DNA from 2 places in the Mitsuaria sp. MSU3D genome. Region 1 is predicted to be linked to the other one. Evidence: riboswitches for the same ligand, from Rfam matches in the RefSeq annotation. Region 1 holds a riboswitch; the other holds the start of a gene.
What was found. Region 1 has a riboswitch for S-adenosylhomocysteine ahead of ahcY (adenosylhomocysteinase). Riboswitches for the same ligand answer to the same signal wherever they lie in the genome.
Positions count from the first base shown of each region.

Region 2: it holds a riboswitch for S-adenosylhomocysteine, as region 1 does, so the genes downstream of both, metH (methionine synthase) here and ahcY (adenosylhomocysteinase) in region 1, are expected to answer to the same signal.

Region 1 covers NZ_CP200314.1:5,701,379-5,716,716, reverse strand. Annotated here, with positions in the region: gene AC1VNM_RS25260 (DNA glycosylase AlkZ-like family protein) at 1-1,079, shown strand, start outside; gene AC1VNM_RS25255 (aldo/keto reductase) at 1,086-2,114, opposite strand; gene AC1VNM_RS25250 (AraC family transcriptional regulator) at 2,304-3,245, shown strand; gene AC1VNM_RS25245 (AraC family transcriptional regulator) at 3,254-4,219, shown strand; gene AC1VNM_RS25240 (hypothetical protein) at 4,281-4,958, opposite strand; gene AC1VNM_RS25235 (oxidoreductase) at 5,067-5,906, opposite strand; gene AC1VNM_RS25230 (hypothetical protein) at 6,440-6,610, shown strand; gene infA (translation initiation factor IF-1) at 6,696-6,953, shown strand; gene AC1VNM_RS25220 (oxidoreductase-like domain-containing protein) at 7,004-7,213, shown strand; gene AC1VNM_RS25215 (hypothetical protein) at 7,432-7,914, shown strand; gene AC1VNM_RS25210 (HAD family hydrolase) at 7,842-8,633, opposite strand; S-adenosyl-L-homocysteine riboswitch at 8,705-8,803, shown strand; gene ahcY (adenosylhomocysteinase) at 8,906-10,339, shown strand; gene AC1VNM_RS25200 (TlyA family RNA methyltransferase) at 10,374-11,105, shown strand; gene metF (methylenetetrahydrofolate reductase [NAD(P)H]) at 11,102-11,941, shown strand; gene AC1VNM_RS25190 (OmpW/AlkL family protein) at 12,071-12,709, shown strand; gene pepQ (Xaa-Pro dipeptidase) at 12,792-14,126, opposite strand; gene AC1VNM_RS25180 (5-formyltetrahydrofolate cyclo-ligase) at 14,159-14,752, opposite strand; gene AC1VNM_RS25175 (TfoX/Sxy family protein) at 14,853-15,338, shown strand, end outside.
Region 2 covers NZ_CP200314.1:5,357,184-5,372,521, reverse strand. Annotated here, with positions in the region: gene AC1VNM_RS23635 (YifB family Mg chelatase-like AAA ATPase) at 1-1,088, shown strand, start outside; gene AC1VNM_RS23630 (glycine zipper 2TM domain-containing protein) at 1,236-1,904, opposite strand; gene metH (methionine synthase) at 2,068-4,851, opposite strand; S-adenosyl-L-homocysteine riboswitch at 4,933-5,037, opposite strand; gene AC1VNM_RS23620 (HD-GYP domain-containing protein) at 5,204-6,409, shown strand; gene AC1VNM_RS23615 (homocysteine S-methyltransferase family protein) at 6,413-7,489, opposite strand; gene AC1VNM_RS23610 (DUF4197 domain-containing protein) at 7,530-8,207, opposite strand; gene AC1VNM_RS23605 (fumarylacetoacetate hydrolase family protein) at 8,188-9,294, opposite strand; gene AC1VNM_RS23600 (hypothetical protein) at 9,329-10,207, shown strand; gene AC1VNM_RS23595 (BTH_I0359 family protein) at 10,426-10,731, shown strand; gene AC1VNM_RS23590 (ATP-binding protein) at 11,051-13,384, shown strand; gene AC1VNM_RS23585 (TraB/GumN family protein) at 13,491-14,474, shown strand; gene AC1VNM_RS23580 (MarC family protein) at 14,575-15,246, shown strand.

The DNA.
Region 1 (15,338 bases):
ACGCGCTGCGGCGTCACGCCATCGCCCGCACCTTCTTCAAGCCGACGACGCTGCTGCGCGCGATCCAGCGCCTGGGCTTCGTGCAGGCCGACCCGATCCGCGCCCCGGCGCGGGCACAGGACCTGATCCTGATGCACCGGGTCAAGGGCTACCGCGCCGGTCAGCTGGAAGCGCGCTACGCGAAGCTGGCCGTCGAGGAGGACGCCCTCGTCAACTACGGCTTCCTGCCGCGCGAGATGCTGTCGCTGCTCCATCCGCGCACCCCGAAGCGCGCCTGGGACGAGGCGATGACCGCCCGCGCCGCCGAGGTCCTCGAGTTCATCCGCGCGCGCGGCCGCACGCATCCGCAGCATGTGCAGCAGGCGTTCAGCCATGGACGCGTCGAGGGCTACTGGGGCGGCGAGCTCAACGCCAGCACGCACCTGCTCGACGGCATGCACTACCGCGGCCTGCTGCGCGTGGCGCGGCGCGACTCCGGCACGCGGGTCTACGAGGTGATCGAGCACCTGCCCCAGGACGACAGCCCCGAGGCCCGCCACGCGCGGGCGGCGCGGCTGCTCGACATGATCGTGGCGCTCTATGCGCCGCTGCCCTCGCCCAGCCTCGGCTACCTGACCTCGCTGCTGGGCTACGGCGCACCGCACCTGAACGTCGAGGCGCGCCACGTGCTGAAGGAAGCCAAGGCGCGCTGGGGCCACGCGAAGATCGACGGCGAGGTCTGGTACTGGCCCGCCGACGAGCATCCGGCGTCACGCGCGCATAGGGTCGAGCCGGACCGGCTGCGTTTCCTCGCGCCGTTCGACCCGCTGGTGTGGGACCGCCGCCGCTTCGAGCGGCTCTGGGGCTGGGCCTACCGCTTCGAGGCCTACACGCCGCCGGCCAAGCGCACGATGGGCCACTATGCGCTGCCGATGCTCTGGGGCGACCGGATGATCGGCTGGGCCAACCTGAAGGTCGAGGCCGGGACGCTGGTCCCGGACCTCGGCTTCATCGACAAGCGGCCGCGTGATGCGGCCTTCCGCGCCGCGCTGGACGAGGCGTACTACGAGATGGCCGTGTTCCTCGGACTCGAGGAATGACAGCGATCACGCATTGACCAGCGCCATCGACACCTCGGGGTACCTTTCGCCGGCGACCGGGAACTTGTCGAGCAGGTCGCGCAGGTCCTCGCGCAGCACGTCGTTGAGGCGCAGGCGCGCGGCCATCGCGTTCTCCTCCAGCCGCACGGTCGAGCGGGTGCCGGGGATCGGCACGATGTCCGGACCGCGGTCCAGCAGCCAGGCCAGCGCCAGTTGCGCCGGCGCCAGGCCGTGGTCTCGGGCCAGCGCGACGATCGCATCGGCCAGCGCGAGGTTCTGCGCCAGGTGGCCGTCCTGGAAGCGCGGATTGACCCGCCGCCAGTCGTTGGCTGCCAACTGATCGGCGCTGCGGATCGCGCCGGTCAGGAAGCCCCGACCCAGCGGGCTGTACGGCACCAGCGCGACGCCGAGCTCGCGGCAGGTCGGCAGCACCTCGGCCTCGACATCGCGGGTCCACAGCGAGTACTCGGACTGCACCGCCGCGATCGGATGCACCCGGTGGGCGCGGCGGATCGTCTCCGCGGAGGCTTCCGACAGCCCGATGTGCCGCACCTTGCCCGCGCGCACCAGCTCGGCCATCGCGCCCACGGTCTCCTCGATCGGCACGGACTTGTCGACGCGGTGCAGGTAGTACAGGTCGATGTGGTTCACGCCGAGCCGGCGCAGGCTCGCATCGCACGACGCGTGGACATGGGCCGGCTTGCCGTTGACGCCGGCCGAAAGTCCGTCGGCGTTGCGGACGATGCCGAACTTGGTGGCGAGCACCACCTCGCGGCGGCGGTTGGCGAGCAGCCCCGACAGCAGACGCTCGTTGGCGCCGTTGCCGTAGACGTCGGAGGTATCGAGGAAGTTCATCCCGAGGTCCAGCGCGCGGTGCAGGACGGCCATCGACGTGGCCTCGTCGGCGGGGCCGTAGAAATCGGACATCCCCATGCAGCCGAGCCCGAGCGCGGAGACCTCCGGCCCGTGCGCGCCGAGCCGGCGGCGCGGCAGCTGGGGCAGGTTGTTGAGCGGTTCCCTGGACATGATGGTCATGGCGGCACTCCTTCGAAGGCAAGGTGACGGCGGCGATCGGACGACCGCCGCGATGACCGAGAGCTTAGGAATCCGCCCCCCTCCGGAACCAGCGCAATGCTCGCCCGTCCTTGCCCAATCCTCCGGAACCCCGTCCGGCGCCCTCGCGGGCGCTGGCGGCGCGCGCGACGGACTTGCACAATCCGATGCATGGTCGCACCCACTCCGATTCCCCTCGCCGACGGCTTCCCCGACGCGCTGCAGGCCCTGCGCGCGCAGATGGTGGATCTGACGCTCCGGCACATCGACGGCGAAGGCTCCCGCCCGACCGCCATTCCCTGCCTGCACCTGATCAAGGCCAGCTGCAGCATGCCCAAGACCGCGCCGGCCTTCTACGAGCCCGGCCTGGCCATCGTGCTGCAGGGGCGCAAGAAGGTGGAGCTCGGCACCGAGACGCTGTACTACGACCCGCTGCACTTCCTGCTGGTGTCGATGCCGATGCTGCCCAAGGGCGGTGTCATCGAGGCGACGCCGGACAAGCCCTACCTGTGCGTGCGCATCGACTGCTCGACCGCGACGCTGGCGGAGCTGATGCTCGAGGTCGGCCCGGCGAGCACCGATGCGTCGCCGTCGGCGCAGTCGGGGCTGAACGTCGCGCCGGTGTCGGAATCGCTGCTGAGCGCCGCCCTGCGGCTGATGCAGCTGCTGGACAACCCGTCGGACCAGCGCGTCATGGCGCCGCTGCTGCAGCGGGAGATCTTCTATCGCGTGCTGACCGGCCCGCTCGGTCCGCGGCTGCGCGCGCTGGCGCAGCAGGACAGCGCGACGCGCCGCCTGTCGCGCGCGATCGACGAGTTGAACCGCCGCTTCAGCGAGGCCATCAGCATCGACGAGCTGGCCGCGGTGGCGCACATGAGCGCCTCGACCTTGCATCAGCGCTTCAAGCAGCTGACGAGCATGTCGCCGATGCAGTACCAGAAGCAGCTGCGGCTGCAGCACGCCCGGCGGCTGATGCTCGGGGAAGGGCTGGACGCGGCGGCGGCGGCGCATCAGGTCGGCTATGAGAGCGCCTCGCAGTTCAGCCGCGAATACCGTCGCCTCTTCGGCACGCCGCCGCGCGCCGACATCGAGCAGCTGCTGCGCGCAGGATGAGCCCGCTCATGCAGGACACCGAGGCGCTGAGCGCGATGCTGTCGCGCCATGCGCCGCGTGAGGGCGTCTGGCCGACGGCCCTGCCCCGGCTGTGGATCATCCGGCTCGACGCGCCGGGCGGCGAACTCGCGCACGCGGTTCAGCCGGCCTCGCTGTGCCTGATCTCGCAGGGCGCGAAGGAGGTGCGGCTCGGCGAGGAGCGCTACGTCTACGACGCCGCGCGCTTCATGGTGTTCACGACCGACCTGCCGGTCAGCGGCCGCGTGACCGAGGCGACCCCGGAGCGCCCCTACCTCTGCCTGCGCCTGGACTTCGATCCGGAGGAAGTGGCGGAGCTGGTCGCGCGGAGCGGTCCGCCTCGGGCGGCCGCCGCGTCTGGGGCACCTGTGGCAACAGTGGCGCCGGCCACATCGACGGGCAACGCCGAGGGCGATGACCTCGGCCGCGGCCTCTTCGTCAGCGCGGTCACGGCGGAGATGCTCGACGCATCGGCGCGCCTGATGCGGCTGCTCGATCATCCGGAGGACCAGGCCGCGCTCGCGGCCATGGCGATGCGCGAGCTGGTCTACCGCGTGCTGCGCAGCGAGCAGGGCGAGCGTCTGGCGCAGGTCGCGCGCGCCGACAGCCAGACGCAGCGCGTGCACCGCGCGATCCGCTGGCTGAAGGCGCATTACGCGCAACCGCTGCGCATCGAGTCGCTGGCCAAGGAGGCGCACATGAGCGCGTCGTCGCTGCACCACCATTTCCGCGCGCTGACGTCGATGAGTCCCTTGCAGTACCAGAAGCAGCTGCGACTGCAGGAGGCCCGCCGGCTGCTGATCGCCGAGGGCCTGGAAGTCGCGCGTGCCGGCCATGCGGTCGGGTACGAGAGCCCGTCGCAATTCAGCCGCGAGTACAGCCGCCTTTACGGTGCGCCGCCGTCACGCGACGCAGCGAAGCGGCGCGACACGCCGGCCTCGCGGTTCACGGCCTGAGCGCCGCCGCGATCCGGTTGGCGCCCCGGTCGGCGCCCCATGCCCCCCGGGCCGGACGCCCTCACTTGCTGAAGCAGTTCCCCACCATCGCTGGCGCGTCCTTGAGACGATCGTCGGTCGGGTTGATGGCGGCGACGCGGTTCTCGTAGACCCGCGTGCACTTGCTGCCCTGGCGGATCACCTTGGAGCCCGAGCCGCTCGTCGACACGCTCGACACGATGGGCAGGGTGCCGGCGGCGTCCGCGATCGCGGACTCGACGGTGCGCGGCGCGCTGTGGGAGCGGTCGTCGTTGCGGATCTGATCGGCCATGCGCACGCGCGCATCGGAGGCGGGACCGGCTTTCGGCAGCGCGAGGTTGAGCGTCGTGCGCCCGTTGCCGAGGGGCGCGGACGCCCCCGAGGCCGGCAGTGCCGGTGCCGCCACCGTCTGGATCGACGTCGACGGCGGCGCGGCGGTGATCGTCACCTCGGGCGGCGCCACGAGGATCGGCGTCTGCAACCGCGGAACATCGAGCCGACGTCGCTCGAGTTGTGGTCGAGCCGCGGGCGGTGTCTCGCGGCTCTTCGGGAGCGGCAGCAGCCGCACCTCGGTCAGCCGGGGGCCCTCGGAGGTCCTGCGCCCTCGCCAACCGTGGTCCATCCACAGCATCGACAGGAAGGCGGCCTGCACCAGCAGCGCCGCAGCCAGCCCGATCCATCGCCGCCTGCCTGCGGGACGCTGCCAATGCGACGCCGTCATGCGGGCGCGCCTCCTCGATCCATCGCGCCCTCCCCGGCCGACCTGTCCTGGGGCGCGATGGTAGCCGCGCCCCGTGACCGTTGCCGGAGGCCCGCCCGAGACGGTCGGTCAGACGCCGTCGCGATCCAGCGAGGCCGACAGCCCCGCGTGGGCCTCGACCTCCGCCATCCGCTGGCCGAAGGTCTCGCGCGCCATGCCGAGCGCGTCCGAGCCCGCCACGAAATGCAGCGGCGGCGTCGGCATCGCGGCCAGTTCGACGAAGGCCCGCCCCAGCTTCGCCGGATCACCGGGTTGCTGGTGGTTGTAGGCCTCATAGGTCGACAGCGGCGGCGTGGGCAACGTCGCGTAATCCGCGATGGACTGCGTGCCGTAGCGGACCGAACTGGCATCCAGGAAATCGGTGCGGAAGAAGCCCGGCTCGACGACCGTCACGCGGATGTTGAAGCCGGCGAGCTCGGGCGCCAGCGACGCGGTGAAGCCGTCGACGGCGAACTTCGTCGCGCAGTACACCGCCGCGCCATCGAAGCCGCGGAAGCCGCCGACCGACGCGATGTTCAGGATGTGCCCGTCGCGCTGACGACGCATCACCGGCAACACCGCGCGGGTGACATGCATCAGGCCGAAGACGTTGGTGGCGAACTGGCGCTCGATGTCGGCGGCGCTGATTTCCTCGAACAGGCCGAGCTGGCCGTAGCCGGCGTTGTTGACCAGCACGTCGATGCGGCCGAAGCGGGCAACGGCCTGCTCGACCGCGTGGACAGCATCGGCCTCGCGGCTGACGTCCAGCGGGAGGCACAGCACGGCCTCGCCGTGATCCGCATATGCCGTCTTCAGCGCGTCGACGTTGCGGCCGGTGGCGACGACACGGTCGCCGGCGGTCAGCGCCGCCTGGGCGATCTCGCGACCGAAACCGCGGTTGGCGCCGGTGATGAACCAGATCTTGCTCATGGAGTTCCGTCCTTCAGGGGGTTCGGGCCAGCGGCATGAGGTGCCGGGGCCGGTGTTGGGGGACGGATGAATCGTAGGAACGGGGCGGCGATCGCCCATGCCGATTCCGGCGCACCGCTTGCACGATCCGCCAAAGTACCGTTCCGGCGCCGCCGCAACACCCGGGGATGCGCGCCAACGGCCCTTGTGTTATATTCCCCGACTTGACTCGCACAAGACCACCCTCTTCAGGTCTTCTTCTGCAGCCCCTCCGGTCCCTCCCAAGGACCCTTCTGCGAGCGGCTCGCACCAGCATCACCCCCCGGTTCGTGCGCTTGAGCGTTTCTGGCTTCGGTCTGCCTGTTCGCCATTCGGCTGATTGGCATCAGAAGCCACTTTCCGTGCCTCTTCTGTTCGTATCATCGAATCGGAGTGACACACCTTCCCACACCGCGCCAAGACGGTTGCTTATTGCGATTGCCTGTCAAGGCGCACACCTCAAAATAACGATGCAGAACAAACGCATTGAGGTGGGGCGATTCCTTGTCTCACCGATGACCAAACCCCATGCCGACGGCGGATTCGCCGCGGCCGTCTCGATCCAGTCGGGACGCGGCATGGCCAGCATTGATCGTGTCATGCGATTCGTGCCGACCTTCGAGACCCGCCGCGCCGCGTTGCGCTACGCGGAGACCGAAGGCACCGCCTGGGCGCGCAGCCACTGAGCCGCGCGCCGCTGATTCCCGAGGCGAGGGCCTGCGGCAGACCGCGGCTGGCGCCCTTTTCATTTTCAAGAATGGAGCAAGCCATATGGCCAAGGAAGAACTGATCGAGATGCAGGGTGTCGTCAACGAAATCCTGCCGGACTCGCGCTTTCGCGTGACGCTGGAAAACGGCCATCAGGTCATCGCCTACACGGGCGGCAAGATGCGCAAGCATCACATCCGCATCCTGGCCGGCGATGCCGTCTCCCTGGAAATGTCGCCGTACGACCTGACCAAGGGCCGGATCACCTTCCGTCACCTGCAGCGTTCGAACCACTCGGGCCCGCCGCCGGTCCGTCGCTGACGCGCCTTGCCGCGGGAGGCCCCAGGCCCCCCGCGCGAGAATCGCCAGCCATGACCGACGCCCAGTCCGACTCCGCCGCCGTTCCGGCCTCGCTCGAGGCCGGCGACGATCCGATGCCCGTGCCGCCGCCGCAGCCGGACATCGATGCGTGCTGCGGCAACGGCTGCGACCCGTGCATCTTCGACCTGCACGATCTGGCGATGGACGCGTACCGGCAGGCCCTGCGTGCCTGGAAGTCGCGCCATCCCGAGGCGTCCTGAACGTCGAAGTCCTGACGATTCTCCGAACCCCACCCGAAGGGCCGCCTCGCGCGGCCCTTTCCTTTTGGCGAGTCCGCCGCCCCCTCCACGGGGTGCTTTCCTTTCGTGACGTTTTCGGGGACATCCCCCGGTTCAGAACTGAGGCTCGATGGCCGACATCAAGGACAGGCGCCGCACTTGCCACAGCGGCGCGGTGCTCCCGCCCTCCGGAGGTCCAGATGTTCATGACCGGCCAGAACCGCTTCCATGTCGCGCATTCCGACGCGCAGGCCAATCTACGCTTCGCGCTGGCGCGGTTGAGCACTGATTGGCGAGGCCTCGATCCATTCGGACTCGAGATCCTGCTGCGCCACCTGCTGATGGCGGAGCACCGCTGCATGCCGCATCCCAGCGTGCTTCGGGAGCGTCCGACCAATCGCTGGCTGCTGCCGCGGCTGCGCCGCCGGCGGATCGAGGTGGCGGAGCGTCTGGTCGCCCTCGGGGGCCGGGTCAGCCATGCGGCGCTGGCCCGGGTACTGCCGCGCGGGCATGACTGGCCGGGCGTCTCCGCGCTGGTCGGCCGTCATGCCTGGGACCCGGTCGAGGGCCGCCAGCCGCGTCCCCACCGCCCGGTCGCCGACGAGCCGGCCTACCCGCGCGTCGACAGCAGCGCCCGGGCCACTTCCGCGAAGCCGTCGCCGCGCTCGGTCGCGGTGACATAAGCGGGCGGGTGGTCCAGCATCGGCAGGAAACGCGCGATGTTGGCGACGCCCACCGACAGCGGCATGCGTTCGAACATCAATTGATCGTTCGTCGAGTCGCCCACATACACCCACTCGGCGGGATCGAAGTCCAGGCCCGTCAGCCGCTTCACCGCCCACTGCGCCGCGGTCCACTTGCTGTGATCGCCGATCCAGCCGTTGACGTGGATCGAACTGACCGTCGCCACCAGCCCATGCGCGCGCATCCGGTCGCAGACGGCGGCGATCGCGTCGTCGTCGAGCGTCGTGAACTCGCTGTGATCGACGGCGATGTCGGTCAGCCGGCCGGCGCTGTCGCGCGCGAGCACGGCGCCGGGCACGGTCGCCACGATCTCCCGCGCGCACGCCTGCAGTCGCGCGAAGTTCGCCAATCGCGTCGCGTCGTCCTGGGCAAATTCGGTCGCGAGCGCCTCCCCTTCGCGATGCAGCAGCACCCCACCGTTCTCCGCGACGATCCCCCGCAGGGGCCAGGCCATCGCGAACGGTTCGCTCCAGCCGGCCGGGCGCCCCGTGATCGCAATGACCGGCACGCCGGCCGCGTGCAGCCGGTGCAGCGCGTCCAGTGCCGCCGGGGCAATGGCGCCATCCGCCGTCAGGGTGTCGTCGATGTCCGTCAGCACCCCGCGCAGGGGGAGCCAGGCCGCGCGGGGGCAGTCGCTGAGCGGGGGGATCGTTCGCATGGGGGGCGATTGTGGCCCCGAGCGCAACGCTGTCATCGAGCCGCGGCCGGAACTTGACTACAATCGCGCCCTGTTCCGAGGAGCGTTGCGACCTCCCATCCCATCGAGGCCAGGCTCGGAACCGCCGCGCGGCGACACGTCCGCGGCAATGGCAACCGCGCTCACCCGTCGACCCTTCGTTGGCCGGGTGAGGACCGAGCGGCAAATGCCCTCTCCGCATCTCCCCGCGTCCTGATCGTTGGTGTCGACGGCCCTTCTTCGCAGGAGTCCGCATGAACGCCCAACTGAAGCCGCTGGCCCAAGACCAGTACCTGATCAAAGACCTGTCGCTGGCCGCGTGGGGCCGCAAGGAGATCAAGATCGCCGAGAGCGAGATGCCCGCGCTGATGGCCATCCGCGAGGAATATGCCGCCGCGCAGCCGCTCAAGGGCGCGCGCATCACCGGCTCGCTGCACATGACGATCCAGACCGCCGTGCTGGTCGAGACGCTGCAGGCGCTGGGCGCGGAAGTCCGCTGGGCCTCGTGCAACATCTTCTCGACGCAGGACCACGCCGCCGCCGCGCTGGTCGCCGTCGGCACGCCCGTCTTCGCCTACAAGGGCGAGACGCTGGAGGACTACTGGGACTACACGCACCGCATCTTCGACTTCGGCGCCAAGGGCACGCCGGGCGAAGGCCCGAACATGATCCTGGACGACGGCGGCGACGCGACGCTGCTGATGCACCTGGGCCAGAAGGCCGAGAAGGACCTGTCCGTGCTGGCCAACCCGGGCAGCGAGGAAGAGCGCATCCTGTTCGCCGCGATCAAGAAGAAGGTCGCCGAGGACGCCACCTGGTACACCCGCAAGAGCGCCGAGATCATCGGCGTCACGGAAGAGACGACCACGGGCGTGCACCGCCTGAAGGAAATGTCGGCCAAGGGCACGCTGCTGTTCCGCGCGATCAACGTCAACGACTCGGTCACGAAGAGCAAGTTCGACAACCTGTACGGCTGCCGCGAGTCGCTGGTGGACGGCATCAAGCGCGCCACGGACGTGATGATCGCCGGCAAGATCGCCGTGATCGCCGGTTATGGCGACGTGGGCAAGGGCTCGGCCCAGGCGATGCGCGCGCTGTCGGCGCAGGTGTGGGTCACCGAGATCGACCCGATCTGCGCGCTGCAGGCCGCGATGGAGGGCTTCCGCGTCGTGACGATGGAATACGCCGCCGACAAGGCCGACATCTTCGTCACCACGACCGGCAACAAGGGCGTGATCCGCCATGAGCACATGGCCGCGATGAAGCACAACGCCATCGTCTGCAACATCGGCCACTTCGACAACGAGATCGACATCGCCTCGATCGAGAAGTACGAGTGGGAAGAGATCAAGCCGCAGGTCGACCACGTGATCTTCCCCGACGGCAAGCGGATCATCCTGCTGGCCAAGGGCCGTCTGGTGAACCTGGGCTGCGGTACGGGCCACCCGAGCTACGTGATGTCGTCCAGCTTCGCCAACCAGACGATCGCCCAGATCGAGCTGTTCGCGCACAAGGACGCCTACGCCGTCGGCCAGGTCTACGTGCTGCCCAAGCACCTGGACGAGCACGTCGCCCGCCTGCAGCTGAAGACGCTGAACGCGCAGTTGAGCGAGCTGACGGACGAGCAGGCCGCGTACATCGGCGTGTCGAAGTCAGGCCCGTACAAGCCCGACACCTATCGCTATTGATCCACTGACCCTAGCCTGACCCGAGACCCGACCCATGCGTGCTGACCAGCTGCTTCTCTCCCTTGGCCTGGCGCCCACGCGCTCGGCCGCCCAGCGGCTGATCGACGCGCGTGCGGTCGAGTGGGAAGGCCCCAAGGGCTGGACCGTCGTGCGCAAGTGCGGCGAGGACCTGCCCGAGACCACCCCCCTGCGCGTGACGGACGACGCCGAGCTGCGTTACGTCTCGCGCGGCGGGCTCAAGCTCGAAGGTGCGCTGGCCAAGGTCGGTGTGTCGGTGGCAGGCCTCTCGGCGCTGGACATGGGCCAGAGCGCGGGCGGTTTCACCGACGTGCTGCTCAAGGCCGGCGCGGCGCACGTGACCGGCATCGATGTCGGCCACAGCCAGCTGCATGAGACCTTGAAGGCGGACCCGCGCGTCACGGCCCATGAAGGCATGCACGTGAAGGACTACGTCCCCGAGGCGCCCTTCGATCTGGTCGTGGGCGACCTGAGCTTCATCTCGATGATCGGCACGCTCAAGCACGTGGTCGGTTGGCTCAAGCCGCAAGGCCAGGCGCTGCTGCTGATCAAGCCGCAGTACGAGCTGGGCCCGAAGGCCTTGAACAAGAACGGCATCGTCAAGGACAAGGCGCAATACGTCGTGCTCAAGGAGCAGGCCGTGGCGGCCGCCGAGAAGCGCGACCTCGTCGTCAGGGGCTGGTTCGAAAGCCCCGTCACCGGCGGCGACGGCAACACCGAATTTTTCATCTGGGTTCAGAAACCATGACGACGCCTGTCAGCATCGAATTCTTCCCGCCCAACACGCCCGTCGGCACCGAGAAGCTGAAGACCGTCGTGCAGGAGCTGCGCGCGGTGAATCCGCAGTACTTCAGCGTCACCTACGGCGCGGGCGGATCGACGCGCGAGAAGACGCTGTCGACCGTCGCGGACATCGCCTCGTCCGGCTTCGAGGCGGCGCCGCACCTGTCCTGCGTGGGCTCGACGCGCGAGAACATCGCGGAGATCCTGGCGACCTACCGCGCACAGAACATCCGGCGCGTCGTCGCGCTGCGCGGCGACCTGCCCAGCGGCACGGCGACGGCGGGCGAGTTCCGCTACGCAGCCGAACTGGTGCGCTTCATCCGCGAGACGCAAGGCGCGGACTGGGACATCGAGGTCGCCGCCTATCCCGAGTACCACCCGCAGCAGCGCTACGCGGCGCGCGACCTGCAGTTCTTCGCGGACAAGGTGCGCGCCGGCGCCAGCGGCGCGATCACGCAGTTCTTCTACAACCCCGATGCCTACTTCCATTTCGTCGACGCGACGCGGGCGATCGGCGTGGACGTGCCGATCGTGCCGGGCATCATGCCGATCAACAACTTCGCGCGGATCGCGCAGTTCGCGCAACGCGACGGCATCGAGATCCCGCGCTGGGTCGCGCTGAAGATGGAGGGCTACATGGACGACGCCGCCTCGGTGCGCGCCTTCGGCCTGGACGTCGTCACGCGGCTCTGCGAACGGCTGATCGCAGGCGGCGTGCCGGGGTTGCACTTCTATTCGCTCAACCAGAGCGCACTGACGCTGGCGTTGTGTGAACGCCTCGGTCTCGCCGCGAAAGCTTGATAAGGCGCAAGCGCTCCGCGCCATCGCAGGGAACCGCTCCGGTTCGCCGCCGTTCCTTGTGAACGGTCAAGGTTCTCACGGAGCGGTCCGCGTTCAATCCCGGTCATCCCATTGACCAGGAGTGACCGCATGTCCCGCACCACCGCCCTCGCCTCTTTCCACCCCGCCATCGTCGCGGCCGTCGCACTCGCGGCGCTCGCCGCCTTGGCACCGTCGGCCCACGCGCAGAGCAGCCCGTGGGTGTATCGCGCCCGCGCGGTGAACATCGACCCGGCGGACAAGGACAAGACCGGACTGGGGCTGTCGCTGAGCCGCAAGACGATCCCCGAGCTCGACTTCAGCTACTTCCTGACCCCGAACTGGGCCACCGAGCTGATCCTGACCGTACCGCAGCGTCACAAGCTCTACAGCAACGGCACGCGCATCGGCACGGTGAAGCACCTGCCGCCGACACTGACGCTGCAGTACCACTTCAACCCGGAAGGGACCTTCCGCCCCTATGTCGGCGCTGGCCTCAACTACACGAGCTTCTCCGGCGTCCACTTCGACCCGGCCGTGCAGACGGCGCTGCAACCGAGCATCAAGAAGCACAGCATTGGCCTGGCCGCGCAGGCCGGCTTCGACGTGATGCTCGACAAGCAGTGGTCGATCAACGTCGACGTGAAGAAGATCCAGATGGACACCGAAGTCCGCGCCAAGGGCGTGAACGTCGGGAAGTTCAAGATCGATCCGCTGCTGGTGGGCGTGGGCGTCGGGTACCGGTTCTGATCGGCGCAGCTGAGTGCAGATGAAAGAAAGGGTCCGTCAGGACCCCTTCTTCATTGCCCGACAGCGAGCGCCTCTCGCCGCGTCAGCTCAGCGCCGCGAACGCGTCCCGCGTCAGGTTCTCCGGCGCGCCCGTTTCGCGGCAGGCGACATCGTCCTCGATGCGGACACCGCCGAACGCGCTCAGGTGCTTCACCAGCGCCCAATCCACGTTCGCCGCCGCGGGCGTCGCGCGCAGCTTGTCCAGCAGCATCGGGATGAAGTACAGGCCCGGCTCGATCGTCACGACCATGCCGGGCTGCAGCACGCGCGTCAGGCGCAGGTACGGATGGCCTTCCGGCTTGGCGATCGTCCCGCCGTCCTCGCCGGCCATGAAGCCGCCGATGTCATGGACCTGCAAGCCCAGCAGGTGGCCGATGCCGTGCGGCAGGAACGTCGACGTCACGCCTTGCGCGACCATCGCGTCCTCGTCCATCTTCACGATGCCGAGCTGGCGCAGCACCCCGGCGATCTCGCGGTGGGAGTCCAGGTGGATGTCGCGATAGTCCACGCCCGCGCGCACGCGGTCGACCAGCCGCAGCTGGGAGGCCTCCATCGCATCGATCAGCGCCTGGAACGACGCGTCGCCGTTGCCGGTCGTGCGGGTGATGTCCGACGCGTAGCCGCAGCTGTGCGCGCCCGCATCCACCAGCAGCGACAGCGATTGCGACGGCGCGCGCTGGTCCTGGTACTGGTAGTGCAGCACCGCCGCGTGCTCGTTGAGCGCGACGATGTTGCCGTAGGGCAGGTCGCGCTCCGCGAAGCCGCAGGCGTCCAGATAGGCGTTGTGGATGGCCGCCTCGGACCGCCCGTCGCGGAAGGCGCGCTGCGACGCCAGATGCGCCTTGGCGCCCAGCGCCGACGCCTCGCGCAGGCGCAGCAGCTCGTAGTCGGTCTTCGCGGCGCGCGCGTAGTGCAGCGGGTTCAGCACGTCGGGCGGATTGTTCGGGACGATGTCTCCCAATGCCGCGTCCGCTTCGCCGACGATCGCCAGCGTGCCGGGCACCTGCAGATAGGGCAGCGCCTCCTCCGGCTTGCGCACGACGATCAGCTCGAAGTGGTCGACCCAGAAGCCGCTCGGTGCCTCGGGCGGCACGTGCCAGTAGTCCTCGGGCTGTACGTAGACGAGACGCGGCTTGTGCCCCGGCCGGATCACCAGCCAGCTGTCCGGATGACGGATCAGCGGGACCCACAGCTTGAAGTGGGGATTCGGCTGGAAGACGTAGGGCCGGTCGTCGAGGAAGGCGAACTTCTCGATGCCCGAGGCGATCAGCAGCGCGTCGAATCCGCCGCGCTGCAGCGCGTGTTCGGTGCGGCGCTGCTGCTCCGCGAGGTGGGCCGTGTAGAGGGCGTTCAGGGCGTGGGGATCAACGGAACTCATGGCAGGGCTCACGGCAGAACTCGAGGCGGGATTCATGCGCGGGAATTCTCCCAGACGACCCCCATCTCGGTCAGCATCGCATCGAGCCGCACGTCGTTCGGCTGGGCGGTCAGCGTCGGTTGGAAGCCGTGGCTGAAGCCCACGCCGACGACCACCGGCCGCGGCTGGATCTGCCCGATGGTGCGCAGCATGAAGCCACCGCCGTAACCCATGCGGATCCCGCCCGGGCCGTAGCCCAGACAGGGCAGCAGCAGCAACTGCGGATCGAAGGCCTCGGTGTCCTTGGGTTTGGTGATGCCGGTGGCGTCCTCTTCCATCGGGCAGCCCGGGTACCAGACGTGGAAGCGCAGCCGGCCTTCCTCGCGATCGACGACGGGCAGGCCGATGCGACGGTCGCCGTCGACCTCGCTCCAGCGGTACAGCGCCGGCAGCGGATCGAATTCCCCCTTGATCGGCCAGTAGGCGGCGATGCGCTTTTCCTTGCGTCCGATCAGCCAGACGCGCAGCACGCTCTGCACGACGTCGGCGAGTTCAAGGCGGCCCGGCAGGTCCAGGCGTTCGCGGATCAGGCGCTCGCGCAGCGCCTGGCGGTCTTCGGAGATCGGCAGCTTGTCGTTCGGATCCATCCAGCCCATTCGCCTTCCCTGGAGGACCCGGCGGGCCCTGGAGCGGACCATTGTGGCCGCCTCGCGGACAGGGCGCCAGCGCTGATCTAGAGTCGGCGCCATGGCACGCACCACCACCACGGGAACCGTCCGGCACCTCACCGGCGCCGGCGCGGACTTCGCGAATCACTGCATGGAGTTGCTGGCCCCGCTCGGGCCGGTGCTGGCGCGGCGGATGTTCGGCGGCTTCGGGCTGTATGTGGACGGCCTGTTCCTGGCCATCATCAGTCGCGACGAGCTCTACCTGAAGGCCGACGCCGTCAGTCAGTCGCGTTATGTGGACGCCGGCTGCGAGCCGTTCCGGTATTCGAAGACCGGCAAGGACGGGCGAGAGGAGGTCGCCAGCCTGAATTACTTCCGGCCGCCGGAGGAGACGCTGGAGTCGCCCGCGCTGATGCTGCCCTGGGGGCGGCTGGCGATGGAGTCGGCCTTGCGCTCCGCCAACGCGAAGCCGAAGGCCAGGACGCCGAAGAAGAGCGCCGGCACCAGCGCCGAGCCCAGGACCGTCAGGACGGAGAAGCCGGTCAAGGCGCTGAAGGGTGTCACG
Region 2 (15,338 bases), 340 kb from region 1:
GCTGTGCCGACGAGGCAGCGCTGGTGCAAGGCCTGGTGGTGCGGGAAGCGGCACACCTGCTCGACCTCGTGAATGCGCTGCAAGCCCGCAGCGAAGCGCCCTTGCCTCGCGTGCAGCGCGATCCGCCGCCGCGCGGCGAGACGCCGCTCGACCTGCGCGACATCAAGGGCCAGACCGGGCCGAAGCGCGCCCTGGAGATCGCCGCGGCAGGCGCATTGAGCATCCTCCTGGTCGGCCCGCCGGGTACCGGCAAATCGATGCTCGCGCAGCGGCTGCCGACGCTGCTGCCGCCCTTGTCGGAGTCCGAGGCGCTGGAGTCCGCCGCGCTGCTCAGCGCCAACGGCCAGTTCCGCCCGTCAATGTGGGCGCAACGCGCCTTCCGCGCGCCGCATCACAGCGCCTCGTCCGCCGCGATGATCGGCGGCGGCTCGCCGCCGCGGCCGGGCGAGATCACCCTCGCCCAGCACGGCGTGCTTTTTCTCGACGAACTGCCGGAGTTCCAGCGCATGTCACTCGAAGCCCTGCGCGAACCGCTCGAGACCGGCCGCGTCCACATCTCGCGCGCGGCGCATCAAGCGGAGTTCCCGGCGCGCTTCCAACTGATCGCGGCGATGAACCCCTGCCCCTGCGGACACCTCGGCAATCCGACCAAGGCCTGCCGATGTTCGCCGGATCAGGTCACGCGTTATCAGAACCGCCTCTCAGGTCCGCTGCTGGATCGCATCGATCTGACGGTGGAGGTGCCGGTGCTGCCGCCCGCGATCCTGTCGGCGGCCGCGGACGGCGAGACCAGCGCTGCCGTTGCCGCCCGCGTGGCCGTGGCCCGTGACCGCGCCATCCGTCGGCAGGGATGCACCAACGGACTGCTCGGGGCGGGACAACTGGACCGGCATCTCGCCATGGCGCCGGAAGCCGAAGCGATGCTGCATCGCGCCGCGGCGCGGCTGGCCTGGTCCGCGCGCAGCTTCCATCGAGTGATGCGCATCGCGCGCACTGTCGCCGACCTGGCGGAGAGTGACGCCATCACGGCATCGCATGTCTCCGAAGCGATCCAGTGGCGCCGCGCGCTGCCGGGGCGCGATGCGTGAGCGATGACGGAGCGCCCGTGTCAGTCCTCGTTCGGATCGAACTGATGGAGCGGGCAGTAGCCGGCCCGGGTCGGCGCTTCGAAAACGACAACGCCGACTCGGAGGTCGGCGTCGGTCGCAACACCGGGCAAGCCCGGGACGCAGCGTTTACTGGCGGATCAGCTGACCGTCGCTCACGCGCACGATGTCGCCGTTCTGCACACCCGGGTCGTGGCTGAACGTCATCGTGCGGTTGCTCTGGTCGGCGTTGCGCATCTTGACCACCCACACGGTGGTGCTGCGCTGGCGCTTCTCGATCTCGTTGCCGGCGTAGCCGCCCGCGACCGCACCGCCGACCGTGGCGATCTTCTTGCCCGTGCCGCCGCCGACCGCGCTGCCCAACAGGCCGCCGACCACCGCGCCGCCAACGACGCCGATGCCCGTGCCCTGGCCTTCACGCGCCTCGGTACGGACCGACAGCACCGTCGCGCAGGATGCGCACAGGCGGGACTCGGTCTGGCCCGCGCCGGACGTGCCGGCGTTGTCCGCATAACCGGTCGAACCGCCGTCGCGCGGCGCCTGCTGCTGCGCGACGCGGCGCGAGTCGTTGGCCGGACGCTGCTGGACGGCGTCATCGCCGGAGCGGCGGGCCGCCCGGGCCTCGTCCGCGGCGTTGGCGCCATTGCGGTCGACGACGTTGCCTTGCTGCTCGGTCGCCGCCACCGGCGAGTCCGGCAAGGTCGGCGCGGCCTGCCGGCCCGCGAAGAAGGCCGCCACGACCAGCACGGTCGCCCCAACGGCCCCAGCCGCGATCTTCTGATTGGTATTCAACGCCATGATTCACCTCTTATGGTTTTCCCCTATCTCGGGGGATGAGCGAAGAATGCCACGCTGTTACAAGTCGCGGGGGCCTAAAACTGTCCCGTTTGTAAAGGGGTGAAACGCCGCCTGTAGGACAAGGCCGCGTCCTGCGGCTTTCGTTGCGCGGACGCGTCGCGCGTCAGCCGAGCAGCGGCGCCAGCGCCCGTTGCGCGGCCTGATGGTCGAGCGCCATCCGTGCCGCCCAGTCGGCGACCTGGTCGTCCCCGATGCGGCCGACGTTGAAGTACGTCGCCTCCGGATGCGCCAGGTAGAAGCCGCTCACGCTGGCCGCCGGCGTCATCGCCATGCCCTCGGTGAGCGCCATGCCGATGTCCTCGGCCTGGAGCACGCGGAACATGTCCCGCTTGACCAGGTGATCCGGGCAGGCCGGATAGCCCGGCGCCGGACGGATGCCGCGATACGACTCCGCGATGAGTTCCTCGTTGCTGAGGGTCTCGTCCGCCGCATACCCCCACAGATCCAGCCGCACGCGCTGGTGCAGCCGTTCGGCGAAGGCTTCGGCCAGGCGGTCCGCCAGCGCCTTCAGCATGATCGCGGAGTAGTCGTCCAGGTCGTCGATGAACTGCTGCTCCTTCTTGTCCACGCCGAGCCCGGCGGTGACCGCGAACAGCCCGATGTAGTCCGGCACCGTGCCCTTGGCGGCGATGAAGTCGGCCAGCGCGCGATTGGGCCGGCGCACGCCGTCGACCACCGGCCGCTCGGTCTGCATGCGCAGGCCGCGCCAGGTCATCAGCACCTCGGTGCGCGACTCGTCGCTGTAGATTTCGATGTCGTCGTCGTTGACCTGCGCGGCGGGGTACAGGCCCATCACGCCACTGGCAGTCAGCCAGCGGCCCTCGATCAGCCGCTGCAGCATGCGCTTGCCGTCGCTGAAGACACGCTGCGCCTCGGCGCCGACGATCTCGTCCTTCAGGATGGCCGGGAACGGCCCCGCCAGGTCCCAGGTCTGGAAGAACGGGCCCCAGTCGATGCACTGCGCAAGTTCGGCCAGGTCGTAGTTGCGGAACTGGCGCCGGCCGACGAAGCGCGGCACCGCCGGCGTGTAGGTCGTGAAGTCGGCGCGGTGCTTGTTCGCGCGCGCCTGCGCCAGCGTCACCAGCGGGGTCTGCTTCTTGTTGGCGTGGAGCTCGCGGACCTTCTCGTAGTCGGACTTCAGCTCGTCGATGAAACGCGTCGCGCGCTCATCCGACAGCAGTTCCGAACACACGCCCACCGAGCGCGACGCGTCCGGCACGTAGACCACCGGGCCTTCGTAGTGCGGCGAGATCTTGACGGCCGTGTGCACGCGGCTGGTCGTCGCGCCGCCGATCAGCAGCGGGATCTTCTTCATGCGGAAGTAGTCGTCGCGCTGCATCTCTGCGGCGACGTACTGCATCTCCTCGAGGCTGGGCGTGATCAGGCCCGACAGCCCGATGATGTCCGCGCCCTCGACCTTGGCCTTCGCGAGGATGTCCTGGCACGGGACCATCACGCCCATGTTGACGACCTCGAAGTTGTTGCACTGCAGGACCACCGTGACGATGTTCTTGCCGATGTCGTGCACGTCGCCCTTCACCGTCGCGATGACGATCTTGCCCTTGGAGCGCACGTCCTCGCCGGCGGCGGCCATCAGCCGCTTCTCTTCCTCGATGTAGGGCACCAGGTGCGCGACCGCGGACTTCATCACGCGGGCGCTCTTCACCACCTGCGGCAGGAACATCTTGCCGGCGCCGAACAGGTCGCCGACGACGTTCATGCCGGCCATCAGCGGCCCTTCGATCACGTGCAGCGGCCGGCCGCCCTGGGCAAGGATGCCCTGCCAGGCCTCCTCGGTGTCCTCGACGATGAAGTCGGTGATGCCATGGATCAGCGCATGCGACAGCCGCGCCGCGACGTCGCCGGCGCGCCAGGCCAGCTTGGCGCTGTCGTCCTTGGCGGCGCCCTTGACCGTCTCGGCGACCTCGAGCAGCCGCTCGGTCGAATCCTCGCGGCGGTTCAGCACCACGTCCTCGACGCGCTCGCGCAGGTCGGCGGGGATCTCGTCGTAGACGCCGACCATGCCGGCGTTGACGATGCCCATGTCCATGCCGGCCTGGATCGCGTGGTACAGGAAGACCGTGTGGATGGCCTCGCGCACCGGCTCGTTGCCGCGGAAGCTGAACGACACGTTCGAAACGCCCCCGCTGACCTTCGCGCCGGGCAAGTTCTTCTTGATCCAGCGCGTCGCCTCGATGAAGTCGACGGCGTAGTTGTTGTGCTCCTCGATCCCCGTGGCGATCGCGAAGATGTTGGGGTCGAAGATGATGTCCTCGGGCGGGAAGCCGATCTCGTCGACCAGCATGCGGTAGGCCCGGGTGCAGATCTCGATCTTGCGCTGGTAGGTATCGGCCTGGCCGGTCTCGTCGAAGGCCATCACCACCGTGGCCGCGCCGTAGCGGCGGATCAGCTTGGCCTGGCGGCGGAACTCCGTCTCGCCTTCCTTCAGCGAGATCGAGTTGACGATGCCCTTGCCCTGGATGCACTTCAGGCCGGCCTCGATCACCTCCCACTTGGACGAGTCGATCATGATCGGCACGCGCGCGATCTCGGGCTCCGAGGCGATCAGGTTGAGGAAGCGCACCATCGCGGCCTTGCTGTCGAGCATGGCCTCGTCCATGTTGATGTCGATGACCTGCGCGCCGTTCTCGACCTGCTGACGGGCGACGCTCAGCGCGGCCTCGAACTCGCCGTTCAGGATCAGCCGCGCGAAGGCCTTCGAGCCGGTGACGTTGGTGCGTTCGCCAATGTTCACGAACAGCGTGCCGGCGCCGATGTTCACCGGCTCCAGGCCGGAGAGCTTCATCGGCGGCACGGCCACGGGCGAGGCCGGCGCGGCGGAAAGATCGGAAGCAGCGGAAGCGGAGGCGGAATTCGGGGCGGACATGGCGGCGGCGCTTTTCGAAGCTGGACGTGAGCTGAAACGAAAGACGGGGCCGCGCAACTCACCGCAACCCCGCGGAACGCGGGTCGGTGAGCGCCGTTGTGAGGCGGGGTCCAGGGGTCCGACACCGCCGTTCCGAGCCTGGCGGGAACCCGGGTGACGGGACCTGTCGCAACGCTCCTCGGAAACCACCGCCGCCGCAGGGGCGCGGTGCGGCCTTGCTGGTAGCGGGAACAGCGTGCATTCTACCGGTCCGGCCCTGGTTTGTTCGTGCCGTATTGCCTTCCCGGCCCAGGTGCGCCCGTATCCTGCGCGGCACAACGACAAGACGACGACACGTCGATGGGAAGCCACCGTGGATCTGGTCCAACTTCCTCCCAACAGCCTGCGCGTGGGACAGGTGCTGACGTTCTCGCTGCGCGACGCGGCGGGACATCTGCTGTTCGCCTCCGGGCATCCGCTGCCCGACACGCCGCAGGTGCGCGACCTGCTGGCCCGCGGGCCGTGGGTGCAGGCGCACGAGACGCGCGAGTACCAGCGCGCCCTCGCCCACAAGCTCGACACGATGATGCTGCAAGGCGCGTCGATGTCCGCGCTGGCCAACGCTACCGCGGAATACAAGCCCACGCGTCCGATGCCCATGCCGCAGTCGACGTCGCCGGCGCACACCGCCATCTGGGCCGACCTGCAATGGCATGCGCAGCAGGTGCTGCGTGATCCGCGACGGCCGGAATTCCTGCTGCGCCTGAGCGAACTGCTCGACAAGGTGCTGGCCCGGCTGACGCAGCAGCCGGACGCCTCGCTGGCGATGCTGGTGCACGACGCCGGCCAGGAGCCGCTGCAGTACAGCGCGCGGCATGCGCTGCTGTCGCTGGCGCTGGTCGAGATGACGACGCGCCAGCTCGGCTGGGGTGAAGGCCGCCGTCGCACGCTCGGCCTGGCGGCGCTGACGATGAACCTGGACAGCGGCGCGCAGCAGGACCAGCACGCGATGCGTCCGCAAGCGCTCGGCGACGCGCAGCGCGAGCAGTTGGCCGGGCACGGCGACCGCGCGGCGGCGACGCTGCAGGCGATCGGCGTGGACGACGAGGACTGGCTGACCGCCGTGCGGCTGCATCACGACGCCGGTCCGGGCCCCCTGGCGGGCCGATCGGACGGCGAGCTGATGGCGCGGCTGCTCCGGCGCATCGACGTGTATGGCGCCCGCCTCAGCCCGCGACGCAGCCGCCGGCCGCTGTCCGCGGCACAGGCGGCGCGGGCGGTCTACCTCGACGAACTCCAGCAACCCGACGAGGCCGGTGCCGCGCTGATCAAGGCGATCGGTCTCTACCCGCCGGGCTCGTTGGCCCGGCTGGCCAACGGCGAGGAAGGCATGGTGCTCAAGCGCGGCCACAGCGCCAACGCGCCGCTCGTGGCCTCGCTGGTCGGCCGCAGCGGCACGCCGTTGACCGTGCCGGTGCTGCGCGACACGCGGCTGCAGGCGCAGGCCATCACGGCCAGCCTCGCGCCGCATGAGATCCGCCTGCGGATCAACATGGACGCGATGCTGAAGTTGTATTGAGGCTCAGACCTCTTCGGCGACCAGCCCGCTGAAGAGCTTGCTGCCCCAGCGACGCGGCTGGTAGGCGGAGACCTTCTGCGCGATCGCCCGGATGTGATCCGGCGTCGTGCCGCAGCAGCCGCCCGCGATGTTCAGGAAACCCGCGGCGGCGAACTCGCCGACCAGACGGCCGGTGACGTCCGGCGTCTCGTCGAAGCCGGTGTCGCTCATCGGGTTGGGCAGGCCGGCGTTCGGATAGCAGGAGATCGGCGTGTCGCCGGCCGCCTTCGAGAGTTCCTCGATGTAAGGCCGCATCAGCGCCGCGCCGAGCGCGCAGTTCAAGCCGATCGCGATCGGCTGCGCGTGCCGCACCGAGTGCCAGAACGCCGTCACCGTCTGCCCCGACAGGATGCGGCCCGACGCGTCGGTCACCGTGCCGGAGATGATCACCGGCAGACGCTCGCCGGTGTCGTCCATCAGCTGGTCGACCGCGAAGATGGCGGCCTTGGCGTTCAGCGTGTCGAAGATGGTCTCGATCAGGAACAGGTCGACGCCGCCTTCGAGCATTGCCTTGGCCTGGTCGTAGTAGGCCGCGCGCAGGGTGTCGAAGTCGACGTTGCGGGCGCCGGGGTCGTTGACGTCCGGGCTGATCGAGGCCGTGCGCGGCGTCGGGCCGAGCGCGCCGGCCGCGAAGCGCGGCTTCTCCGGCGTGCTGAACGCATCGCAGGCCTCGCGCGCCAGGCGCGCGGCGGCGACGTTCATCTCGTAGGCGTAGGCCTCGAGGCCGTAGTCCTCCTGCGCGACGGTGGTCGTGCCGAAGGTGTTGGTCTCGATGATGTCGGCGCCGGCGTCGAGGTACTGGCGGTGGATCTCGCTGATGACCTCGGGCTTCGTCAACACCAGCAGGTCGTTGTTGCCCTTGAGGTCCTTGGGATGATCGGCGAAGCGCTCACCGCGGAAGTCGGCTTCCGTCAGCTTGTAGCGCTGGATCATCGTGCCCATCGCGCCGTCGAGGACGGCGATGCGTTGCGCCAGGATGGCAGGCAAGGCGGCGCCGCGGGTGTAGGCGACGGCGGGACGGGCGGAGGTCGGGGCGTTCATGGGGCTCGATTGTAGGAAGCCCCGCCCCGCCCCATCGTTCTCAACCGCCGAAGACCTTCTTCAGGATGGCGCTTCCGGTGCCGACCGGGTCCTGGCGGATCTTCTTCTCCTCCTGGCCGATCATGAAGTACAGGCCGTCCAGCGCCTTGTCGGTGACGTAGCCCTGCAGGTTGGCGTCTTCCTTGCGGATGAGGCCGAACCCGGAGGCCTTGCCGGCGACCGCGTTGTACTTCTCGCTCAGCGACTGGCGCTCGGTGGCCTTCGTGACGATGGGCAGGAACTTCGTCGTCAGCGGCGAGCGGGTCTTGTCCTCGAAGAACTGCGTCACCGCGTTGTCGCCGCCACGCACGATCCTCACCGCGTCCTCGACGCTGATGTTGCGCACGGTGGTCACCAGCAGCTGGCGCGCCTCGGGCATCGCCTGTTCGGCGGCGCGGTTCATCGAGGTGATCAGGTCGTCGATGCGCCTGCCCTGGCCGGTCGTGCGCAGCAGGCGCGCGGCGTCCTTCAAGGCGCCGGGGAGCTCGATCTTCACCTGAGGGTTGCCGAGGAAACCGTCGGTGCGACCCAGGTTGGCGAGCGCCGCCTGGGCGCCGCGCTCGAGGGCCGCGCGCACGCCGGAGGCGGCGTCGCCCTCGCTCAGGCTCAACGCCATCGCCCACGGCGAGGCGCAGCCCGCGCCCAGCAGCGCGATCAGGTCACGGCGAAGCAGGTTCATCGGTGTCTCCTTCTTGAGCTTCAGTGGGGGTCGCTTTCTCGGCTTCGATCGCCGCCTCGGCAGCGCCTTCCGAGGCGGCGGCGGCGTTCGAGGGCCTGTCGTCGGTGTTCTCGGCGTTCTCGGCGTTCTCGGTGTGCTCGGTGTGCTCGGTGTTCTCGTCGAGGCCGGCGTCGTCGGACGTTGCATCTTCCGACTCCGCGAGATCCATGTCGATGGCGCCGAACGGGCCGGGACCGTCGCCGAGCTTGAACTCGATGCGCAGGCTGTCCCCGGCCTCCAGCACCACCGGCTTGCCGAGCACCGGCGTGCCCGCGCCGACCAGCGTGCCGGCGCGCAGCGGCCGGTTGAGGGCCGCCTCGGCGAGCAGGTCGCCGAAGGACCAGCGCATGCCGGTCTTCGCGTCGACGACCGCCTGCTTGCGTCCGTTGCGCATCACCTGCAGCTGCAGCGCCGCGCGTCCGAGGTACCACGCACCGGGCAGTTCGTCGGGTGTGACGGCGACCGGCGCGAACTGCAGCGCCGGGCGGCTGTGCAGCGCCGGCCAGCCGTTGGCGAGTTCCTCCTGCTGCACCGGCCGCAGCACCCAGTCGCTGACCAGCATCAGCAGCCGGATCGACTCCAGCGCCTGCGACGGCACCGCGCCCTGCGCCAGGTCGCCGGTGAGCACGGCGAGCTGCGGCTCGGGTTCCAGCCCCGGCGTGCGCAGGTCCAGCAGTTCGGTCGGACCGAGCAGCGCCTCGGCGCCGCCGGCACGCAGCAACGGGGCGCTGAGGCGCTCCGGCCACGCGAGGCCGCGCTCGCGCAAGGCCTGACCCTGGTCCGGGTAGGCCTCGCCGGCGATCCAGCCGGCCAGGCGCGGCAGCGGTGCCAGGCATTGCTTCGGGTCGAACGCGAACGCATGCCGCGCGCGGCCGTGATTCAGCGACTGCGACAGCATCTCCAGCTGAGGCGCCATGAAATTCCAGTCGTCGAGCACCTGTTGCAGGCGCGTCGCGATGCCGTTGGCATAGCATGCCTGACTCAGGTCTCGCGACACGACCACCAGTTGGCCGTCGCGGGATCCGTCGCGGTAGGTTGCGAGTTTCATTGTGGTGGGCGGACAGTCATTCGTCGGGCGATCGTTGGCGGCATTTTCACCTCAGGATCGGGTCGCGCTCGCGACGGCCGTCGCGGGGGCGCTGGTGCTGCACGCGGCGGCGATCGGTGCGCTGTCTCAGCGTCCGCCGCCGCAGGCGATCGATGCGCCGGTGGTGTCGACCCGCGTCATCGAGGCGCCGCGCCCGCCCAAGCCCGAAGCGGTCGCGCCCGTGGCCGCTCCGCCCGCCACGCCGCGCACGCCATCGCGTCCCAGGCCCGCTCCCGATCCCGAAACCCGGCCCGTGCCAGCGCTGCTCGCGCTGCCGCTGCGCGGCGACGGCGCCCTCGCCTACGCCTTCGTCATCGACGGCCAACCCGGCGAGGCCGCCTTGAACTTCCACATCGGGAACGGGCGCTACGACATCACGCTCGAACGCCGCTCGGGCGATCGCGAGCTGCCGGTCTGGCACAGCGAAGGCCGCGTCGGTCCGCAAGGTTTGCAGCCGGAGCTGCACCGCGTGTCGCGCCAGGGTCGCGAACGGGAGCTGCAGATCTTCGACCGTGACGCCGCGCGTCCGGTTCTGCTTGTAGGCGCGCGCGCCTTTCCGCTGTCGGCTGGCACGCAGGACCGCCTGTCGTGGTGGCTGCAGGTGGCCGCCATGATGGCCGCCGAACCCGCGCCCTACATCGGGCAGCGCCTGCGCGTGCCGGTGGCTGGTCCGACGGGCGTCAGCGACTGGGATTTCGAGGTGATCGCGCGCGACGGCGGCCGGTGGCTGCTGCGGCGCGACCTGGCCCGCGGCGCGGGCCGCCCGGCGCTGCAATGGTCGGTCTGGCTCGACGGTCAGCGCGGTTTCCTGGCCGTCGACCTGCGCTTCAGCCTGGACGACGACGAGCAGTGGGCGCTCCGATTGCTGGAGTGACCCTGTCCGCCGCGTGCATGTCCGCTTGATCTCGATTCCGTGTGTGCGCGTTACGGTTCGTGAATCCGTGAAACCCTGTGCGGTTGGCACCACAAATGCTTGAGACACGGTGCAGCGTGTTCCGCGAGATCTGCCACCATGGGTCATGGCCTGGTTGGGAGCGACGGGTCTTGAATCTGTCGCAACAGGCCATAACTCCTCCAACCAAGGAGTCCTTCATGCACATGCTTTACGACTCACCGAGCTACATCGTCGTCCAGTTCGATGTACCGGTCGCTCCGTCCGCTGGCGATGCCGCGCACGCCGCCCAGGTGGACCACACGAACCTGCCATCGCTGCAGCGTGACGGTTTCGAGATCGTCGACAAGTTCACCCGCAAGGAGATCTTCATCGAAGGCGCCCTGGCGCAGACCTTCCAGGAGGGCGTCGAAGCCCTGATCGAGCAAGGTCCCGACGTCGACGACCTCGACGCCTTCATCGCGCAGTACGCGAACCTGGGCCAGCAGCCCGTGATCATGCATTGATCCCCCACACCACCCGCCCCTGACACGCAGTCGACCACTGCCCCGCAAACGGGCAGTCAGCGATTGCTGGTGGGGCCGGAGTGGCGCTTGGGGTTCCCGGAGGGAGGCCCCATGCACCGCGGAGAGCCCGCGCCTGGCCTCCCGCACGCTGACCGCCGCTGATTCCGTCAGCCGGGGCTTGTCCCCAAACCATCCCTGCGCCAAGATCGTGCAGCCGCGCCCCTTCGAGGGGTGACGCGGCAAGCGGCGCCCGGGTCCGGGGCCATGTCCGCGTCCTCGACGCCGTCCTCGTTCCGGAGATCTCCCTCCCGCACGAACCATGGGCAAGCGCGCGCAACTTCCACTGGACTCCCCGGGCCTGTCCGACAGCCCGGTGCTGGACCGCATGTGCTCGCACTTCGTGCTGACGCTGACGGTCCGCCACGCCAACCGCTTCAATCCGCGCCGCGACCTCAGCGGCCTGCTGGCGCTGACGGCGCGCCACCTGGTCTGGCCGCCGCAGGTGCTCACGCGTGTGCGGGGCTATCTGGCGCGGCGTTGCCAGGGCCACTCGCTGTGGGCCGGCCATGAACGGCTGGGCGACGCCGCCTTCCTTGCCCGCCACGGCGTGTGGCGCGGCCCGTTCGCTGAAGGCACGGTGTTCTTCTACCTCGACGAGTACGTCAAGGATGCGCCGAAGGACCTCCTCGCGCTGCTGTCCTGCACCTGCGACGCCCTCGACGGCCAGCTGCGCAGCCGGTCCACGCTGGTCGAGCAGAACATCGACGTGCTGGGCCGCCTGCTGCAGCTGAACGCGGCCGAGCGCGCGCTGCTGCTCTACGGCACGCTGGCGCGATACCAGCGCGAATTGCGCGGCGCGCTGGTCGAGTTCAAGGTCAACACCGCGCAGGAAGCCTTCGCCGCGATCGCGGACCTGGCCGGCGTCGATCCGCACGAGGTGGCCGACGCGCTGCGCGCCGGGTCGCGGCTGGAGCGGGTCGGCATGATCGAGAACCTGATCGCCGAACACAACATCACCGATCTCTCCGACCTGATGAAGGTCAGCGAGCAGTTGCCGCCGGTGCTGATGCGGGCCTATGACGGTCCGCAGGACCTGATGGCCGTGTTCACGCGCCCGGTGACGCCGAGCCCGCTGCAACGCGCGGACTTCGACTTCATCGCCGAGGACGTGACGCTGCTCGCGACCCTGCTGCGCCAGGCGGTGGCGCAGGGACAGGCCGGCGTGAACGTGCTGCTCTACGGGCCGCCCGGCACGGGCAAGACGGAGCTCGCCAAGGTCGCCGCGCGCGAGGCCGGCCTGGCGCTGTACGAGGTCGAGTACGCCGACCGCGACGGCAATGCGCTGAGCGGCCGCGACCGCTACCGTTCGCTGCAGATCAGCCAGGTGTTCCTGAAGGCGAGCCGCGACGTCGCGCTGCTGTTCGACGAGGTCGAGGACGTCTTCCCCCACCTGAGCGGCGACACCGCGCATCTGATGGCCCGGCTCGACGCGGCGCTGGAACTGCCGGCGACGATGGCCGTCAACGGCAAGGCCTGGGTCAACCAGATCCTCGAGAGCAACCCGGTCCCGGTGCTGTGGATCACCAACCGCATCGAGCACATCGACCCCGCGTTCCGGCGCCGTTTCCAGTACCACCTGGAACTGACCTCGCCGCCGCCCGGCGCGCGGCTGGGCCTGGTGCGCAAGGCGCTGGAGGAGCTGCCGGTCCCCGAGGGCTTCGCCGAACGGCTGTCCGAGCGCCGCGGCCTGACGCCGGCGCAGGTCCGCACCGCCGTGCGTTTCGCCCGGCTGGCGGGGGCCGGACGGGGAGGCGACGACAGCGCCGCCGATCCTGCCGAGGTCGCCGCCGCCAACGAGCGCCTCGTCAGCCGGCAGCTGCTGCACGCCGACAAGGCGCTCGGTCTGGTCGATGCCTCGCCCCAGTCGCGGCCGTCGGCGACGCGTTACTCGCTCGACCTGATCCACTGCGAATGCCGCTTCGCGCTGCCGCGCCTGATCGAGGCGCTGCGCCGCCGCGGCATGGGCAGCCTGTGTTTCCACGGCCCGCCGGGCAGCGGCAAGACCGCGCTGGCGGAGCACATCGCTTCCGAGCTGCAGCGGCCGCTGATGGTGCGGCTGGCCAGCGACCTGATGTCCAAGTACGTCGGCGAGACGGAGCAGAACATGGCCCGCATGTTCGAGACCGCCGCCGCCGAGGGCGCGCTGCTGCTGCTGGACGAGGCCGACAGCTTCCTGCGCAGCCGCCGCGCCGCCGAGCGGCACTACGAGGTCAGCGAGGTCAACGAGATGCTGGCCGGCATGGAGCGCCACGCCGGGCTCTTCATCTGCACGACCAACGCCTTCGACGATCTGGACGAAGCCGCGCTGCGCCGTTTCAGTTTCAAGATCCGCTTCAAGGCGCTGCGGCCGGACCAGCGGCTGACGATGTTCGAGCGCGAAGTCGGCGTGGCGCTCGACGATGCGCACGCGGACCGGCTGGGCGCGCTGGACGCGTTGACGCTGGGCGACTTCGCCGCGGTGCGGCAGCAGGCCGAGATCCTCGGCGAGGCGTTGTCGCCCGACGAATTCCTGACGCTGCTCGAGGCCGAGCATCGCGTGAAGCCGGAAGTCCGCCAGCGCCGCCCGATGGGCTTCCGCGCCGGCGAGGCCTGACCCCGGCCCGTTCATCCGCCCCAGCCGATCTCCCGCGTCACGCCGGAGAGCGCCGTCGTGCACCGCCTGCCTCGAACCGCGCCGGTTCTATGGCATCGTGCCGCCCATGCTGAACCCGTTCCTCTCGACGCTGCTGATGCGGGCCTCTCGCGGTCTCGCCACCGGCTCGCTCGCCTTGTTGGCGCTGCTGGCCGGCGCCGGCGCGCTGGCCGCGCCGCCCAAGCCCTCCTGCCCCCCGGAACCCGCGCCGCTGCCCGCCGACCGCCTCGCCGCCCAGGCCAGGGATCGCGGGCTGATGTGGACGCTCAAGCGCGACGGTCGGACCTCCTACCTGTACGCCAGCCTGCACGTCGGCAAGCCGGGCTGGGCCGCGCCCGGTCCGCGCCTGCGCAAGGCGCTGGACGAGGTCGACGCCGTCGCGCTGGAACTGGACCCGCTCGACCGCGACGCCTGGAAGATGCCGCCGATGCCCGAGCTGCCGCTGGACGCCGCGATGCGCCAGCGTCTGGATGCGCAGGCCGTGGCGGTCTGCCTGGAGCCGCACGCCCTCGCCGCGATGCATCCGCTGCTGCAGACCAGCACCTACATGCTGCTGCGCGCCCGGTCGCTGGGGCTGGACGTGCGTTACGGCCAGGAGATGCTGCTGAGCCAGTGGGCGCGCGACCGCGGCCTGCCGGTGCTGGCGCTGGAAACGCTGCAGGGCCAGCTCGAAGCTCTGCTGCCCGCCGACGTGGACGCGGCGCGGCACGAGTTGCGCTCGAACCTGCAGCAGCTCGAACGCCCGAAGTCGCTGCTGCGCACGCTGGACACGATGGTGGGCGTCTATGACCGCGGCGACCTGGCCCGCCTGAACCGATACGCCGAGTGGTGCGACTGCGTGACCGACGCCGCCGATCGCGCGGCGCTGCAGCGCATCAACGACGGGCGCAATCCGGCCCTCGCCCAGCGCATCTCCGAACTGCACCAGCGCGGCCAGTCGCTGCTGGTGGCCGTCGGCGCGATGCACATGACCGGCCCCCGCGCGCTCACCGCGCTGCTCAAGGAGCAGGGTTTCGAGGTAACCCTGATGCCGCGATCCGGATCGCGGTGACCGAGTTGCGGCACACTGGGCCGCGCCGGCCTGGCCGGGCCTTCCCCACCCCCCTTTCCACCGACCTTTCCACCGACTTTTTCCTCTGGAGTCGCGCATCTTGGACAACCTGCCGTCCTTCCTCCAATCCCTGTTCCTGGTGCCGCTGACGCTGCTGCCGATCATCAATCCGGTGGGCGTGGCCCCGATCGTCATCGGCGCGGCCGGCGGCGACGACCGGGTCCTCAAGCGGCTCGCGCGCCAGGTCGCGATCAACGGCTGGGTCGTGATCATGGTGTCGCTGCTGGTGGGGACCTACGTGCTGGACCTGTTCGGCATCTCGCTGCCGGTCGTGCGCGTCGGCGGCGGCCTGCTGGTGGCCTACAGCGCCTGGGTCATGCTGACCCGCAACGAGACCGACGACGTTCAGACCGCCGTCGTGCACGCCTCGCCCGGCGACATCAGCGAGACCGAGATCGTCCGCCGCAGCTTCTTCCCGATCACCTTCCCGCTGACCACCGGGCCGGGCAGCATCGCCGCGGCGATCGCGCTGGGCGCGCAGATCCCGCGCTCGCCGGTGCCGTACGTGATGGGCGCGGGCATCGCCGCCATCGGCGCGGCCTTCACCGCCGCCGTGGTCTATCTGGTCTACCGCAACGGCGGCCGGCTGCTGATGAAGATGGGCGAGGTCGGCACGCTGGTCATGATGCGGCTGATGGCCTTCGTGCTGCTGTGCATCGGCATCCAGATCCTGTGGACCGGCTGGGCCGACCTGAACCACATTCCGACCTGACGCGGCCACCGCCCTTCCCGACATCGGGCGGCCGCCGCCAGGACGTAGGATCGAGCCCATGGCCGCCCCCGGGGCGCCCCTGCGCACGCCGG